3 regions of the Mesorhizobium sp. WSM4814 genome follow, and region 2 is predicted to be linked to each of the others. Evidence: predicted binding sites of a transcription regulator. Region 2 holds the regulator's gene; each other region holds the start of a gene.
What was found. The regulator PhoB, encoded in region 2, activates phosphate uptake and scavenging genes when phosphate is short. The targets are predictions, from matches to a motif close to TGTCATNNANCTGTCAT.
Positions count from the first base shown of each region.

Region 1: a site for PhoB is predicted at 1,723-1,739, ahead of AC0L2V_RS07765 (alpha-D-ribose 1-methylphosphonate 5-triphosphate diphosphatase). Genes of this name have one in related genera too.
Region 3: a site for PhoB is predicted at 1,839-1,855, ahead of pstS (phosphate ABC transporter substrate-binding protein PstS). Genes of this name have one in related genera too.

Region 1 is NZ_JBVVQT010000003.1:299,969-305,889, forward strand. Features, by position in the region: gene phnF (phosphonate metabolism transcriptional regulator PhnF) at 1-501, opposite strand, end outside; gene AC0L2V_RS07765 (alpha-D-ribose 1-methylphosphonate 5-triphosphate diphosphatase) at 498-1,679, opposite strand; gene AC0L2V_RS07770 (PhnD/SsuA/transferrin family substrate-binding protein) at 1,800-2,657, shown strand; gene AC0L2V_RS07775 (phosphonate ABC transporter ATP-binding protein) at 2,755-3,504, shown strand; gene phnE (phosphonate ABC transporter, permease protein PhnE) at 3,497-4,291, shown strand; gene AC0L2V_RS07785 (calcium:cation antiporter) at 4,359-5,468, opposite strand; gene AC0L2V_RS07790 (TerC family protein) at 5,865-5,921, shown strand, end outside.
Region 2 is NZ_JBVVQT010000016.1:6,593-12,513, reverse strand. Features, by position in the region: gene pstC (phosphate ABC transporter permease subunit PstC) at 1-536, shown strand, start outside; gene pstA (phosphate ABC transporter permease PstA) at 529-2,142, shown strand; gene pstB (phosphate ABC transporter ATP-binding protein PstB) at 2,155-2,970, shown strand; gene phoU (phosphate signaling complex protein PhoU) at 3,006-3,713, shown strand; gene phoB (phosphate regulon transcriptional regulator PhoB) at 3,730-4,419, shown strand; gene AC0L2V_RS21865 (ROK family protein) at 4,540-5,787, opposite strand.
Region 3 is NZ_JBVVQT010000019.1:83,420-89,340, forward strand. Features, by position in the region: gene AC0L2V_RS24330 (Na/Pi cotransporter family protein) at 1-547, opposite strand, end outside; gene pstS (phosphate ABC transporter substrate-binding protein PstS) at 635-1,720, opposite strand; gene AC0L2V_RS24340 (2OG-Fe(II) oxygenase) at 2,181-2,921, opposite strand; gene AC0L2V_RS24345 (DMT family transporter) at 3,098-3,970, opposite strand; gene AC0L2V_RS24350 (hypothetical protein) at 4,206-4,349, opposite strand; gene AC0L2V_RS24355 (putative pterin-binding protein) at 4,348-4,827, shown strand; gene AC0L2V_RS24360 (putative bifunctional diguanylate cyclase/phosphodiesterase) at 4,849-5,921, shown strand, end outside.

The DNA of each region.
Region 1 (5,921 bases), on a different contig from region 2:
GACGTAAACCGGCTGCTTGTCCGACGTTCTGATCCGGCACAGCCGGATAATGGTGGTGTCAGGTGCGAGACGCAACCGTTCCGCCACGGCCGCTTCGGCCGGTTCCCGGACGATCAGCAGCGTATTGGTGCCGATTTCCTGGCCGTGGGCTTCGAAATTGTCGAGAAAGCGCTGTCCGTCGCGAACAGTGAATGTCGAGGGCAGGTTTCGCACGAAGATACCGACGCCCTTGCGGGCGGTGAGGTGGCCCTCATGCTGTAACTGCTGCAGCGCTCGGCGAAGCGTAATGCGGGTGACCGCGAGTTTCTCTGCCAGATGCGTTTCTCCGGGAAGCTGGCTGCCCGGCGCAAGACTGCCGCTCTCGATCAGATCGAAGATGTGATCGTAGATCTGCTGCCAGATCGGCGTATCGCTGCGTGGCCGAAAGACCAGCCCGTCAAAGGCCAGAAGGCGATTGCCATTGCGCTCGTGTGGTGTTGATATTTTCGTGTCCAAGGTCATGAGACCTTATTCACCCGCGACCGCCGTGCAGACCGTCGGTCTGTGCGGGAGAGCCCGGAGCTATAGACAATTTGTCCATGGACCATGGTGGCCACCACACGCGGATGCTCTGGATCGCCAGCATCGACCAGGATCAGATCCGCCCGGCGGCCGGCAACAAGCGAGCCGCGATCGTCGAGGTCGGCCACCCGGGCCGGGTTTGCCGAAACCAGATTCCAGATCGAGGGGAAGTCGCCGGCGTCTGGCGAAGACAGTCTGAAGGCCGCATGCAGAGGCGAAGGGTAGTGGTAATCGCTGGTCAGCACCGTGCAAAGTCCGGCTCTGACGGCCTCGGTGGCATTTAGCGCTCCATTATGGCTGCCGCCGCGCACGACGTTGGGCGCGCCGAGGATCACATCCTCGCCCATTTGCCGCGCGGCCTTGGCCGTTTCGAGCGTTAGCGGAAATTCCGAGGCCTTTGCGCCGAGGGCGCGAAAATACATGCGTTCCTCGGGAGACGCTTCGTCATGGGCAAGAAGCACATTGCCATTGGCCCGCGCAGTTGCGGCCAGCTTCCCGATCGCGATCTCAACCTCGGCGCGGCGGGACCAAATCTGGCCGAGCAACGTCATGTATTGCTCGCGGCTCAAGCCAGACCGCTCCGCCATCTGACCGATCTTGCGGGCAATCGTGCCGTTCAGCACCGACCCCGTCGTATGATCGTTGACGGCGATGATCGGCCGTGGCGAAAGCGAGAGCCATCGTACGACCTGCGCCATCTGATCAAGCGCGAAGGTCTCCCAGCGCAGATGCAGACGCGTATCGCAGCCAAGGCTATCGCGGAGATCGCAGACCGCGCCGATCAGCTGTTTGGCAGCGTCGAGCGAGCGAAGTCCAGGCTCCCACGACACCGTGACGCCGTGAAAGGCCGTGGTTACGCCATTGGCGACAAGCTGGCGGTCCGTATCTTTCAGCGCCAGCGCGGTGTCGAAGCGGACACCGGGCCGCGGCATGATCTGGCGCTCGAAGCCGTCGCCGTGAATATCGACGATGCCCGGAAGCACGAGCAGACCATCGGCATCGATTGTGGAGGCATGGGCCGCCCGCAGCTCTGACAGGGCGCCGCCGGTGACGCTCAGGTCCGCGGTTTCAAATCCCCGTTCGGTAAGGATGCGACCACCCTGGATGTGCCAGTTCACTGTATCCCTCAAAAAGCAAAGTCTGCCGGTGGCGCCGGCGAAATGTCACGAGCACGTCATCTGCTGCGTATACGGATTAGCGGGTAACAGTTTCCTGTCTATACAGCAAAGGAAAAAACGATGATCCGCAGCATCGCAACCGCACTCGCCCTGACGCTTGCCTCCGCTCTTCCAGTGTTTGCGGAGCCGGTGAAATTCGCGGTAACCGACATGGAGGGACTGGAGGCTCTTCAGCAGGAATTCGGTGCTTTCCAGACCGCTCTTGAAGAGGCGACCGGCCTGGATGTCGAGCTGTTTCCGGTCAGTTCGCGGACCACCGCCGTCGAGGCGATGAATTCCGGGCAGGTCGATCTTGTCCTGACCGGTCCTGCAGAATACGTCGTCATGAAGGAATTAAGCCAGCCGAAGATTGTTGTCGCCTGGCAGCGCCCGGACTATTTCGCTCAGATCGCCGTGCTGGCGAATGGACCGATCCGCTCGGTCGAAGACTTGAAGGGCAAGAAGGTCGCATTCGGCTCGGTCGGCTCGACGTCCCAGCACCTCGGCCCCGCCCAGGCGCTGGCCGATTTCAACCTGAAATATGCCACCGATTACGAACCAGTAATCATATCGCGCAACATCGCGGCTGAGGCTCTCATCCGCGGCGACATCGCCGCTATCGGCTTGAATTTCGGCTATCTGAACTCGGTCCGGGAAGCATTCCCTGGCGTTGCCTTCTCGGTCATCGCACGGGGCCGCGATCTGCCGAACGACATTCTTGTCGCCCGCAAGGACATTTCAGATGACGTGTTCGTCAAGATCCGCGATGCCTTTGCGAAGAATGGCAATGAGCTGATGAAAGCGATCTTGACCGGCGAGGACAACCAGAAATTCAAGGGCGGTTTCTTCCTGACTGATGTCAGGGACTCGGACTACGACTATGTCCGCTCGATGTACCGCACGATCGGAATCGAGACCCTCACCGACTTCGTAAACTGAGGCTTGCTCCTTTTTCATCGACTTGCTCCTTTCAGCGACAAGGCCGGCGGCTAACCGCCGGTCTGTTTCGCAGTTCGGTCTGGGCCAAGAGGTCACTATGACAGCCATCATTCGGGCGCACGATCTTGCGAAGAGCTATGCGAACGGAAAGGTCATTTTCTCCAGTATCGGCCTCACCATAGCATCGCGCGAACGGGTTGCCCTGATTGGCTCGAACGGTGCTGGAAAATCCACCCTGCTCAAATGCCTCATTGGTCTTCTACCGTCGAGCGGTGGCGAGGTCGTCACCCTCGGCGAGAGCTTCCGCTCGGCGCCGTCCGTCGCCCAGCTGCGGCGCATTCGCAGGCAGATCGGATTTGTCTTCCAGCACCACGGACTGGTCAGCCGCCAATCGGTTCTTACAAACGTTTTGCAGGGCAAGCTCGGGCTGCCCGGCGGCTGGCGCGGCTGGCACCATTCCATCGCAAAGCAACACTGGCGCGAGGAAGCAATGCAGGCCCTCGCCGAAGTGCGGCTTCTCGGCAAGGCGGGCGCCCGCGCCGACGCGCTTTCTGGAGGGCAGGCGCAGCGGGTGGCGATTGCCCGTGCGTTGATCCGGCGTCCGAAGCTTTTGATAGCAGACGAACCGGCGGCAAGTCTCGACCCGGCGGCTGGACATGATGTGATGCGCGTCTTCTCCGAGCTGACCCAGGAACAGGCGATCACTTTGGTCTACACCACGCACGACATGGAACATGCTCTCGACTACTCCGACCGCTTGATAGCGCTCAAGGCGGGCAAGGTCTTCTTCGACCGACCGACGGCGCAGGTGACCCGCGCTGATCTGAAAGACGTCTTCGATGCATGACCGCCTTTCGCCGAGCCGGATTCCATCGATCTCGCCCTTCACTTTCAGCTTTGCCGTCGCTTTGGCCGCTCTCGTGATCGTTTCCGCCGGGCAGGTCGCACCTTCGCCGGAACAACTGGCAGGCGGGGTGCCCCGAATGGTCCATCTCGTCGGCCGCATGATACCCCCAAATGTCGAGCCAGGGTTCCTCCTGAGGGTTTTCTGGCGCATGGTCGAAACGTTTCAGATAGCGCTCGTGGGGACAGCAATAGGTGTCGTCCTCAGCTTGCCGTTTGCCTGGCTCTCGGCCAAGGACATAACCCCGATCGGCCCGTTCCGGCATATCTCCAGGATGCTGGTCTCGTTGTTCAGGACTGTTCCAGATTTGGTCTGGGCACTACTTTTCGTGTCAGCCGTTGGTCTCGGGGCGGTTGCCGGCACCATGACCATCGTCGTCGATACGATCGGCTTTTGCGGGCGCTTCTTCGCCGAGGCGATGGAGGATGCCGACGAAAGACCTCAGGAAGCGCTGTTTGCAATCGGCGCCGGACGATTCTCTGTTCTGTGCGGGGCAGTACTGCCTGACGCCATGCCGTCCCTGATAAACACCACGCTCTTCGCGCTTGAAAAGGCAGTGCGCTCATCAGTTGTTCTCGGCCTCGTTGGAGCCGGTGGCATCGGCCAGGAGCTGAAGGTCGCGTTCGATCTTTTCCAATACAGGAATGCCTCGACCATCATTCTCGTGATCTTCGCCATCGTGGTGTTGATGGAGTTCGTGACGGATCGCCTACGCTCGAAGGTCCAGTAATGCAGGCTAGGCATGTGCGCCGCAAATCGACAGAACGCAGCGATGGCCGAAGACGGCGGGCGATCACCTACGGCACGAAGATAAGGAACAGATAGGCGACAAACACGACGAGATGAACGAGCCCCGTCAGCATCGTTGTTCGGCCCGTCCCAAAGCTCACGATGCTGATGGCAAGCGCGAGGAGGAGAAGCACGGTATCCCCCGGACCCAGACCAAGAGTCAGGCTTCGTCCGGTGAGCAGGCTCGCCGCACCGATCGCCGGGATTGTCAGGCCGATTGTGGCGCAGGCCGAGCCGAGGGCGACATTCAGCCCTCGCTGAAGCTCGTTATTGAGCGCTGCCCGAACCGCGGATACCGCCTCCGGCATAAGCACAAGCGCAGCGACGAAGAAGCCCACGATGGCGTCCGCCTGGGTAACTTGAAGAAACTTGAGCCCATTCTCGATGCTGCCGGCCACCTGCTCGGTCAGAAGAACGATCCCTGCCAGTCCGACAAATAAGAGGAGCACATTGGTGGTCACTTTCCCACCCTCAGATACATGCTTGTCATGTTCCGCGCTGGAGGTCAGGTCTTCGATAAAATCGCCCCGATGGCGCACCATCTGGGCAAAGACGAAGGCACCATAGAGGAGGATTGAAAGAACGCTCACGAAAGCGAGCTGCGAGGCGGAGAACGTACCGGGGCTTGTTGCAAGCGTGTAGTTTGGAAGGATCAGCGTAAGAACTGTCAGCGCCATAATGACGGCAAGCGAGGCGTTGGTGCCCTGTCGTTTGATGTCCTGATATCGATGCTTCAGCCCACCCAGGGTGAGGCAGACCCCGACGACGCCAGCGCAAACGATCATGACCGTCGAAAACACGGATTCGCGTGCCAGCGTCGGGTTGTTCTCGCCGTGCAGCATCATCGAAACGATGACCGATGCTTCGATGGCCGTCACCGAAAATGTCAACAGCAGCGTGCCATATGGTTCACCGAGCCGCAGTGCGACGGCTTCTGCATGATGCAAAACCACAAACACTGTCGCGAAGATGAAGATAGCGACGACGATCAACGCAAGGATCTTGATCGAGAGCGGCGAATGCTCGATCGACGCGGCGCCGAAATGAATGAGTGCGGCCAGGCCCAAGGAGCCGATTGGGAACAGATATTGGCCGATCGGTCGCCGATGAGCAGCCAAGACGGAATTCCCTTCATCGCCATCGACGGTCGCAGATCGGGTGTTGGAGAAATTGACCGAAGCCCACTGTATCAACCTTACTTGCGGCTGCCGGCCCGTTCAATGGCCGCGTGGCTGATCGACCTGGCTTAACCAGCTTGCCGAGCGATGCCGCATATGCGGATCACAATTAAGCCTTGAGTTTTTGCGCTTGGGGCAATAGCTAGGTGCTACCAGGCCGGGCCCCTCTGGCAGTCCTTCAGGACTGCGATGTCGGACTGGAATTCCAATCCGGGTGGCCTGGCTTTGAGTTTTCTTCAGCTGTAGCGGCATTTCTCTTGTCATACGCGGTGTCCGCGTTGCTCTACGGTTATACTCGCAAGCCGCGTCACCCCTAGCTGAACGCAAGGGTGCCGTATGACAGATTTTTTCAGTCCCGAAGCAATGACCGCTCTCATGCAGGTCATCATGATC
Region 2 (5,921 bases):
TCTACGGCTTCTTCGCCGCGCTGACGGTTGCGCCCTACTTCCGCGGTATCGGCGAAAGCCTGGGCCTCAACGTCGCATCTGAATCCGCGCTCGCCGCAGGCGTGGTCATGGGTATCATGATCATTCCCTTCGTTTCCTCGCTTTCCGACGATGTGATCAACGCCGTTCCGCAATCCCTGAGAGACGGTTCTGCCGGCCTCGGCGCGACCAAGTCGGAAACCATCCGCAAGGTGGTCCTTCCCGCTGCCCTTCCGGGCATCGTTTCGGCGATGCTGCTTGCCGTCAGCCGCGCAATCGGCGAAACGATGATCGTGGTCATGGCGGCGGGGCTGGCGGCAAACCTCACGGCAAATCCGCTCGAAGCGGTCACCACCGTGACCGTGCAGATCGTGACGCTGCTGGTGGGCGACCAGGAGTTCGACAGCGCCAAGACGCTTGCAGCCTTCGCACTCGGCCTGGTGCTGTTCTGCATCACGCTTACCCTCAACATCGTCGCTTTGCGCGTCGTCCAGAAATACCGAGAGCAATATGACTGATGCGATCTCGTCATTCGGCGCCGTCGGACGGCCGGTCAGCATTCATACCGACGATGCCGCGAAGGCGCGGCTGAAGGGCCGCTACCGCACGGAAACGTGGTTCAAATGGCTCGGCGCCGCAGCTGTCGTGTTGGCCGGCTTGTTCCTTGTGCTGCTCCTGTCGACGATCGTCACGCAGGCGATTCCGGCGCTGCGGCAGAACTATGTGACGCTGCCGATCGATCTTTCAGCGGCCAAGGTCGACCCGGCGAAACTCGATGAAGTGAACTACGACGCCATCGCTCAGGAAGCGCTTACGGCAAAATTTCCGGATGTGACGAGCCGCCAGGACAAGCGCCTGCTGCGCGGGCTGATTTCCACCGGCACAGGCGTGTTCCTGCGCAAGGATATTGCGGCTGATCCGGGGATGCTCGGAGGAACGGTGGACTATGCGGTTCCACTTGACGATTTTGCCGACCTCTATCTCAAGGGTTTGCTTGCCGATGTCGGTTCGGACGAAGCGCTTTCGACAAGCGTCACGCCTTCGGGAACCAGCGGCGACATCGATCTGACCTTCGGCGACGATGCCATGCTGGCGCTGGCGCGCGGCCATGGTGCGACCGAGGGCGAAAACGGCATGTTTACGCTGACGAGCGGCGCGTCGTCGCTGCTGGTCGCGTTCAATGGCGGCACGGTCAAGCTGACCTCGCTGTCGCCTGCGGCCAACGGCACGGTGATCGCAAAAGGCACGGTGATCGAGGCGCTGGACAGCACGGCGCCCGCCGCGAGCGGCCAGGCATTCCTGCGCGTCATCGAGACGCCGGAAGCATCGCGAAAGATTTCGGACAAGGTGATCGTCTGGCTCGACACGCTGAAGAGCGCCGGCCTGATCGAAAGCCGGTTCAACTCGATCTTCTTCTTCACCGGCGCAAGCCGCGAGCCGGAATTGGCCGGTGTCTGGGGCGCGGTCGTCGGATCGTTCCTGACCATGATCGTAACCCTCGCCATCGCCTTCCCGATCGGCGTTTCAGCGGCGATCTATCTTGAGGAATTTGCGCCCAAGAACCGGCTGACGACGATGATCGAAGTGAATATCAACAATCTGGCGGCGGTGCCTTCGATCGTCTTCGGCCTGCTTGGACTTGCCGTATTCCTGAATTTCTTCGGCATGCCGCGCTCAGCCCCGGTGGTCGGCGGCATGGTGCTGGCGCTGATGACCTTGCCGATCATCATTATCGCCTCGCGCGCTTCGCTGCGCGCCGTGCCGCCGTCGATCCGCGAGGCGGCGCTTGGCATCGGAGCGTCCAAGGTCCAGACCGTATTCCATCACGTCCTGCCACTGGCGATGCCGGGCATCATGACCGGCACCATCCTCGGAATGGCGCATGCGCTGGGCGAAACCGCGCCGTTGCTGATGATCGGCATGGTCGCCTTCATCGTCGACATTCCCGGCGGCTTCACCGATCCCGCGACGATCCTGCCGGTGCAGATTTTCATGTGGGCGGATTTCCCGGAAGCGGGGTTCCAGCAGAAGACTTCGGCGGCGATTTTGATTTTGCTGGTGTTTTTGGTCATCATGAATGCCATCGCGGTGATACTGCGCAGGCGCTTCGAGCGGCGCTGGTAAGGAGTAGAGGATATGAACATCATGACGGAAGCCGGCGTCGAGCAGAAACTGAGCAGCGCAACCAACGCCCCTTCGATCAAGATGAAGGGCGAAAAGGTCTCCGTTCACTACGGCGAGAAGCGAGCACTGTTCGACGTCGATCTCGATGTCCGCGAGCATCAGGTGACGGCGTTGATCGGCCCATCGGGCTGCGGCAAGTCGACGTTCCTGCGTTGCCTGAACCGAATGAACGACACGATCGATATCGCGCGGGTGAGCGGCAAGATCACGCTCGACGGCGAGGATGTCTACGACCCGAAAATCGATGTCGTCGAGCTGCGAGCTCGCGTCGGCATGGTGTTCCAGAAGCCGAACCCGTTTCCGAAGTCGATCTACGAAAACGTCGCCTACGGTCCGCGCATCCACGGCCTGGCCAGGAGCAAGGCCGAGTTGGACGGCATCGTCGAATCGAGCCTGAAGAAGGCCGGCCTGTTCAACGAGGTCAAGGATCGCCTGCTCGAGTCGGGTACCGGCCTGTCCGGCGGACAGCAGCAGCGCCTGTGCATTGCGCGCGCCATCGCCGTGTCGCCGGAAGTGATCCTGATGGACGAGCCCTGTTCGGCGCTCGATCCTATCGCCACCGCCCGCGTCGAGGAACTGATCGACGAACTGCGCCAGAACTATACGATCGTCATCGTCACCCATTCGATGCAGCAGGCGGCGCGCGTGTCGCAACGCACGGCGATGTTCCATCTCGGCTATCTGGTCGAGGAGGGCGCGACCGACAAGATGTTCACCAACCCCGACGACAAGCGCACCCAGGACTACATCACCGGCCGGTTCGGCTGAGCGGTCCGGCGAATTTCGAACACGAGGACAGCACCATGGGTGAACACACCGTCGCATCTTTCGACGAGGAACTGGAGCACATCGACCGGCTGATCCGCGACATGGACGAGCTCGCCGCCGCAATGGTAGCGGCCTCGATCCGCGCGCTGCTTGCGTCGGACAATGCGATGGCGCAGCGCGTCGTCTCGGACGACGCCATCATGGATGCGCGGCAGCGCGAACTCGATGACAGCGCCATCACGCTGATCGCCAAGCGGCAGCCGATGGCGCAGGATCTGCGCGCCGTGGTTGGCGCAATCCGCATGGCTGGCGATCTCGAGCGCATCGGCGATCTGGCCAAGAACATAGCCAAACGGGTCAGCGCAGTCGGGCAGAGCGCGACGCCGCGTAATCTGTCGCACGGTATTGACGCGATGGCGGATCTCGTTCTTGTGCAGCTGCGCGGGGTGGTCGAGCACTATGTGTCGCGCGATGCCGGCGCGTTGAAGGAACTGCGCGCCGACGACCAGAAGATCGACGTGAAATACACGGCGGTTTTTCGCGAGCTCCTGACCTACATGATGGAGGATCCGCGCAACATCACCGCCTGCACGCACCTTCTGTTCTGCGCCAAGAATCTCGAGCGTATCGGCGATCACGTCACCAACATCGCCGAAAACGCCTACTTTGTCGTGACCGGGCAGCAATTGCCGGCGGACCGCCCGAAGCTCGACGAAACGACGATGTCGGCGCCGGCGACATGACAGGAGTGACCGGCCGATGATCGCGCCGCGCATCATGGTGGTGGAGGATGAAGAGCCGTTGGGCGTCCTCCTCCGTTACAATCTTGAATCCGAAGGCTATCAGGTCGAGGTGGTGACGCGCGGCGACGAGGCCGAAATCCGGCTGCAGGAAAACGTGCCCGATCTTTTGGTGCTCGACTGGATGGTGCCGGCGGTTTCCGGCATCGAGCTTTGCCGGCGGCTTCGGGTGCGCCCCGAAACCGAGCGGCTGCCGATCATCATGCTGACCGCGCGCGGCGAGGAGAGCGACCGGGTGCGCGGCCTTTCGACCGGAGCCGACGACTATCTGGTCAAGCCGTTCTCGACACCGGAATTCATGGCCAGGGTCAAGGCGCTGCTGCGCCGCGCCAAGCCGGAAGTGCTGTCCAGCGTGCTCAAGGTCGGCGACATCATGCTCGATCGTGAATCGCACCGGGTCTATCGCAAGAAGAGCGAGATCCGGCTCGGGCCGACCGAATTCCGGCTGCTCGAATTCATGATGCGGCACCCGGGCCGGGTCTTCTCGCGCAGCCAGTTGCTCGACAATGTCTGGGGCGAGACGATCTACATCGACGAGCGCACGGTGGACGTCCATGTCGGCCGGTTGCGCAAGGCGGTCAACAATGGTCGCATGCCCGATGTCATCCGCACCATCCGTGGCGCCGGCTATGCGATCAGGGAAGACTAGCTGATACCTGCGCTTCCGGCGTACCCCAAAGTACGCTCCGCTCCGGATCTCGGAACCCACCATTCTCGACTCGGCCTGACCTGAATCTCAACACACCCCAAGTCGCGACCCGGGAATCCTTCAAGCCACGTTCTTTCCGACCGAGCCGGCTCGTGCCTGGATGCTCGGCGCGAAAATCTCCTGGTCGACGAAGCTTAGCGCCCGCATGGCGCAGCCTTCGCGGATCAGCGGCAACTCGTTCGGCTCGGTGTCGAAGGAAATCGAACCCGAATGCTGGCCGCCGGCGGTCTGGGCGATGGCCTCGCGCAGCGCCGGCTCGATCAGGTCGAAGGCGGCAGCGCTGGCGCCGACCATGGCCACGGGCGCCGGATCGATCAGCGCGAACAGGCTGCCGAGCCCGAAGCCGAGCGCCTCGCCGGCCTTGCGGTAGGCTTCGCGCTCCGGTCCGTCCGTCTCGCGCGCCCGGGCCGCCAGTGCCCGCATCTCGGCGTCGCTGACATCGGCGACCGGCTCGGCATTCTCGCTCAACAGCCTTGCGTTGCGCCAGATGGCGTAGTTGCCGGCATAAGCCTCGACGCAACCGCGCCGCCCGCAGCGGCAAAGCGCGCCACCCGGCCGATGGATCATGTGGCCGAATTCGCCGCCTGAGGAGTGGGTGCCGGTGAACAGCTCGCCCTTCAGCACCAGCCCCATGCCGATGCCGTGCGAGAGCAGGATGGCGATGAAGTCATCGCGGTAGCGATCCGGGTGGCGCCAGCGCAGCGCCACGGCCATCATGTTGCAGTCGTTCTCCATGATGGCCGGGATGCCGAACTCGCGTTCCAGAATGTCGGCGAAGGCGATGTTCGTCTGCGGCGTGATCGGCGACCACAACATGGCGCGCGCATGGGAATCGGTGATGCCCTGGATCGCCAGCGCGATGCGGGCGACGCTTTGGACATCGAGGTCGGGATCTTCGAGCCGGCGCCGGACGATGGCGACACATTCGCCGATCAGCGCGTCACGCGACATGGTCAGCGTGTCCAGCCGGCGCTGGTCCTCGGCGACCACTTGTCCGGCATAATCGATGACGGCGACCGACAGGAAATTCAGCGACAACACGACGGCCAACACCGCAGCGGCTTGCGGATTGAGGCTGAGGCCGACCTGCGGCCGGCCGCGTTTCAGCGAAACCGTCTCGCTCGCCTTGCTCTCGGCCAGGATGCCTTCCTGGATCAGGTCGGCAGAGATCGCCGATATGGTCGAATGGCTGAGGCCGGTGGTCGCGGCGATCTCGGTCCGCGACGGCTGGCCTGCCCGGCGCACGGCCGAAATCACCATCGCCCGGTTGCGCCGGCGCAGATCGTCATGACGGATTCCCACCGACATTTTTGTTTCCTCCTCATCGCCGCGGCCGCTCATGAATCGGAAGCCGTCGGTAATGTCCGACAAATACTGGCAGAAGCGGAGGGGGCTGTCATTATTTATTCCGAGCCTCGAAAAAAAGCCCGACAGGACGTCAA
Region 3 (5,921 bases), on a different contig from region 2:
TGAGCAGGTTGAGGTAGGAGTCGGCCGTCAGCGTTTGCAGCAGGGCCATGACTTCGGGCAGGTTGCGCAACGGGCGCAGGCCGCCGGTCATCAGGTTGAGGCCATAAAAGATCAGCGCGAAGCCCATGCCGGCAAGCGCTATGTTCTTGACCTTCTCGCTTTTGGCAAAGCAGTAAATCAGCGAGAACACGCCGGCCAGGATCAGCCCGAGCGGACCGAGCGGCAGGGCGATGAGCCCGTTGCCGAGCGTGGTGCCGATATTGGCGCCCATGATCACGCTGATCGCCGGTCGAAGGGCAATGACGCCGGCATTGACCAGCCCGACGACCATGACGCTCATCGCCGTCGACGACTGGATGACGCCGGTGATCAGCGTTCCTGCCAGCACGCCCTTGATCGGCGTTCCGGCGGCCTTGGCGAGAAAGGCGCGCATCCGGTTGACCGACAGCGCCTGGATGCCGTTGGCCATGAAGTCGAGGCCGAGCATGAAGATGCCCAACCCGCCGATCACCGGCACGAGGATGTCCTTGAAGATATCGATGTCCATGTCACGCAGTCCCCAACAAGCCGCCATCACGGCGCGATATGAATTTCAGTTCAGGTGCTGCGCGAAGCAGCAGCCTGGTTCTTCCGCTCAGTTTGCGACGTGCCCCTGCCCTGCCCAGTATTGCTCGATCCGGGCGACGAGCGCCTTCGGCAGCGGCACGTAGCCGAGCGCGGCGGCGTCATCCGCGCCGTGCGCGAAGGCGAGCCGGAAAAGGTCGTGCACGCGGCGATAGCGATGTTCCGAACGGCCCGAGACCTGAACGACCGCGAACACCGCCGTGCTGATCGGATAGGCGGCATCGCCGTTACGATCGGTCAGCGAAGCGAAGAAGTCGGGCGTTTGCGCCCAGTCGATGGATGTCGCGGCAGCCTGCACGCCCTCCGGCTCCGGCTTGACGAACTTGCCGGATCTGTTCTGGATCAGCGCGTAGGCAAGGCTGGCGCGCTGGGCCTGGCGGGATTCGGCATAGGCGATCGCGCCCTTCGTGTCGTGCACGGCTTGGATGAGGTTCTGTGTGCCTTCCGCGTCAGTGCCGAGCGGCCACGAGATCAGTGTATTTGCGCCGTATTTGGCCTTCCACTCCCCGCTGACCGCCGACAGGTACTCGGTGAAGACAAAGGTCGAGCCGGAGCCATCCTTGCGGTGAACAACGCTGATCCTGAGATCGGGCAGCGTCAGATCCGGATTCACCGCCTTGATCGCGGGATCGGACCATGACTGGATCTTGCCCAGATAGATGTCGGCCAGCACCGGCCCCGTCAGGCGAAGGCTTCCCGGGCCGATGCCGTCGAGATTGACGACGACGGCGATGGCGCCCATCACGATCGGAAACTGCTGGCGGCCGGACTTCTTGAGTTCGGCGGCATTGATCGGCGCATCCGTCGCGGCAAAGTCGATGTCCGGCTGATCGAGACGCAGGACGCCGGCGAGCGAGCCGACGATTTCATAGTCGACCTTCCAGTCGGGCGAGACATAGTCCCCGCCGTCGGCGCGGGCGCTCTCGTAGGCCGTTGCCCATTTGCCGATGATCGGGGCGGCCAGTGTCGATCCGGCGCCGCGGATAGGCTCGGCCTGCGCAGCGGCCCCGATCATCAGGCCAACAGCAAGCGTGATGGCGCCGCTGATCTTCGCCGATTTGCGCCGTAGTGACGCAAAGCTTGCTGGAAACATCATGGCGATCCCCGACGCGCGAACAAATAGCTAGTTTTCAGCCTTGGCAGATATCAACAGTCATCCGCCCGGCGAACGAACGCCGGCAGAGAAACAACACCGCTCACCGTATGAACCTTGGTTAACGATTGGATGACAAAGATCTTTGTGGGCGAGATTTTTATTTTTCCGCGATTGCCGCGGTTGCCTGAAGAATTGTTCGGCAGCCAATCGCTTCAGCTTTGCGCTGCCCCTCACCTGCCTGCCGGCATCCTCTCCCCGTATAGTGACGGGGAGAGGGGCGCTCTCATCGATGTTTCGCCAATTTTAGATGTTATAGAATGCACGCCAAGGTTGCGACTCCCGCCTTCTCCCCGTCACTAAACGGGGAGAAGTGCCCGGCAGGGCGATGAGGGGCGGCGCCGACTCCGACAACTGATCCCCTTGGCACGAAGTTGCTGGTCGCCTCACGCAGGGACAGCCCCTATTTCGCGTCGTGGAAGATAATGCCGACGGTATGGCGCTGGCCGGAGCGAAGCCGGCTGACGCCGTGCCTGAGATTGACGCGGTAGCTGCCTTTGCTGCCCTGCACCGGACGATTGTGGACCGCGAAGGCGACTGCATCGCCCTGGCGCAGCGGCACCACCTCGGCGCGGCTCTGCATGCGCGGGCGCTGTTCGGCCAGCACGAACTCGCCGCCGGTGAAATCCTTATCCGGTTCCGACAGCAGGATTGCCACCTGCAGCGGGAAGGCAAGATCGCCGTAGAGATCCTGATGCAGGCAGTTGAAGTCGCCAGGGCCATACTGGAGCAGGAGCGGCGTCGGCCGCGTCTGGCCCTGCTCGTGGCAATGCTTGAGGAACGCGGCCTGTTCGTCCGGGTAGCGCTGGGCGATGCCCATGCGCTCGTTCCAGTCGTTGGCGACGGCGGCAAGGCGCGGATAGAGTGCGGTGCGCAAGCCGCCGATCAGCTCTGGCAAGGGATAGCGGAAGTAGCGGTACTCGCCCTTGCCGAAGCCGTGCCGCGCCATGTGGACATGGCTGCGGAAATGGCTTTCGTCGGGATAGAGCCCGGCGATCTCCCGGCATTCTTGCTGTGTCAGCAGCTTTTCCATCACCGCGCAGCCATAGCCGCTCATCTCCTCGGCCAGTGCCTGCCAGTCATATCCGGCGACGCGCGCTTCCGCCGATCGGACCGCTGCTTCTGGAACCGTGTGTATGGTCATGGCTCTGCCTCCTCTGGCTTCATCGGCTTCTGCAATCAGATGGGTGAATCGGCGCGTGCAAACCACCCGTTTCCTGCCAAGGGGTGTTGCACAGAGCGAAGCGTCACCCGCGCCCCCGCCTAGGCCTGTTTGACGAGCGATTTCAATGCCTCCAGCGAGGCACCGGTTCGGGTTCCTCAGGCGCCGGCTTTGGCAGTTTTGCCGCCGGACGTGGCGAGGTAGAGGACGGCGCCGAGCATGATCGTCGCGCCGAGCACGCCTGCCGACGACGTCCGCTCGCCCATGAAAAGCGCGGCACCCAACGCGCCGAACCCACTTTCGGCGCTAAGCATCACCGCCGCGTGACTGGCCGAGGTGAAGCGCTGGGCGACGGTCTGGATGCTGAAGCCGACGGCGGTCGAGAACACGCCAAGCACAAGCAATTGCGGCCAGGCGTCGATCACGGTGGCAGGCGACAGATTGCCGTGCAACAGGCCGAACGGCAGGGTGACCACCGCCGCGCCGAGGCATTGCGTCGCCATGGCGGTGAACGGACGTCCGTAGGTTTGCGCATGGCGGCCGAGTTCGACCATCCACAGCGCAAAGCAGACCGCCGACAGCATGATCGCCGCATCGCCGCGGTTGAAGCTCGCGATGCCGCCGGACAGGAGCAGCGCGCCGACCACCGACAGGCCGGCGGCGAGCCCAACGGTCGTCGTCAATCGCTCGCCGATCAGCAGCCGCGCCGCAATCGGCGTCATCACCGTCGACGTGCTGACCAGAAAGCTGGCATTGGTCACTGACGTGCCGAGATAGCCGATCTGCTGAAAAACGACCGCGACCGCAAACAACGCGCTTACCCTTGCCAGGCTGGCGCGATAGAGGCCGCCTGCCGGCTGTCGGGGTTCGGTGGCGATCAGCGGCAGGACCATAAGCCCGCCGATCAGGCAGCGCATGCCGACCGCGCTCAACGGGTCGAGATGGTCGAGAATAGTCTTTTGCGGGATATTGCCGAAGCCCCACAGGGCTGCGGCAAACAGAAGAACAAGGTTGGCATGGAGCTTCGACATCGGCCTCCCCTCGCTTGGATGTCGAGGGAAGGCTGGCAGATGCCCGCTTACGGATCGCCTACGCGCTGGCATCGAGCTGTGGTGGCGAGGAACCCAGGCTGGAATGAGGCCGCGATCCTTCACGCCCCTCTGGCCTGCCCTCTTTGCCCCCACTTGGCATCTCCCCCACGAGGGGGGAGATCGGCAGTTTCGCCGTTGCGCGTCTCTTCCCGGCCGAACAGGGCTAACGGAAAAATCAGACATTCATGGCAATGTTAAACCCGCCTGCCCGAATGAAGGTCAGGCGACGGCTGGGTGCTGGCCCATCGACAAGAAAAGGATTGCGCATGTCATCCTTGCTCAACACAGGACGTTCATCGCTTAAGCGCAGTCTGATCATGCTGGCAGTCCTGGCGTTTTGCATCCTGCCGGCCGGGGCGTTGGAGCCCGTTGATCTCCCGGAATCGCCAGACACTGTGGCCTTCAATGTTCAGAACAACGGCAAGTCGGTCCCAGTCACGTTGCGACAGCTGGAAAAGCTCGGTCTCTACCGGGTCACCACCGCAAGTCCATTTGAAAAGGGGCAGCTTACATTTGAAGGCGTCCTGTTCCGCGATGTGCTCAAGCTCGTTGGATTGGAAGGCGAGGATTCCGTTGTTCTGCGGGCGGTGGACGAATATGTGCAGATAATTCCGCGCCAAGATTGGACGGAAGGTCCTCTCCTGCTTGCCACCCGCCAGAACGGAAAATTGCTGACCCGACGCACGCAAGGTCCGACCCGGCTGGTCTATCCGCTCAACGACCACCCGGCCTTCGATACGCCAATCCACAAACCCCGGTGGGTCTGGCTGATCAAGACGCTCGAGCCTGGCGGCTGATCGAGTTCCGGCGTGGCTCGAATGGCACGCTTTGGATCGAGAGGCTGGCGCGTTCCCGTCACCTACGGGACCGCCATTGCGGCTGCAGCAGCCAGCTCTGCCGTCCTGATCACCGTACTGTTTCTCAGCCTCAGCAAGATCGAATATTCGCTGCCGCGGTTCGGCTTTTTCGCCATCCGCGAGTTCCACATTGCGATACGCGATGTAACCCACCTCAAAGACATGACATCGCTCGCCCAGGCAGCCCCCGGCTCAGCAGACAGTCTTGAGCAGTTATCGGCGGCGAACGACCTGGTCTACATCCGTTTCAAGCGGATCGACGGCACCGGGACAGCGAGCGAGATTCCCGCCTACGCAAGTATCGTTCCGCGTGTCGTTGACGCGGTGACACGGCTTGATGCCATGATTGCGGCCGGGCCGCCTCTCGATGAAAATATATTGAAGGAAATGGGGCTGGAACTCGAGCATCTCGTAGCGAGAATGAACGACGAATATTACAAATATGGAGATGAGATCAACGTCGATCTCTATTCGGCGGAAAAAAGCCTGAAGAGATTCAACTACCAGATTGCATTCGCTCTGGCGGTCTTGTCGCTGCTGGCGATCGGAACTGCCGTATTGCTTATCGGCCGTCGGGAAACGATAAGGAAACTGGAGTTTCTGGCCTGGCGCGACGCGACGACGGAATTGAAGAACCGTGCCTGGATGTCAGCCAACAGGGACGTGATGCTGGACCGGGCAAGGCTGGCCGGCAAGCAACTCCGCCTTTTCCTGATAGACTTGGATCATTTCAAGGGCGTGAACGATACGTTCGGTCATCACATCGGTGATCTGCTGCTGAAAGCCGTCGCCGAAATCCTGCAATCGGTCGAACGGCCCGACGAAGTTGTCGCCATCCGTTTGGGTGGCGACGAGTTCGCCGTCATGGCGATCGGGGACCGGCACGCGGCAGCCGATGCGCTCGGCGATCGGCTTCGCGAGCAATTGAACCGGTTTGCCGAACTCGCGGGCCACCACGTGCGGATGGGAGCCAGTATCGGCATGGCGTGTTTCCCCGAACATGGTTCGGATATTTCCACCCTGTTGCGCAACGC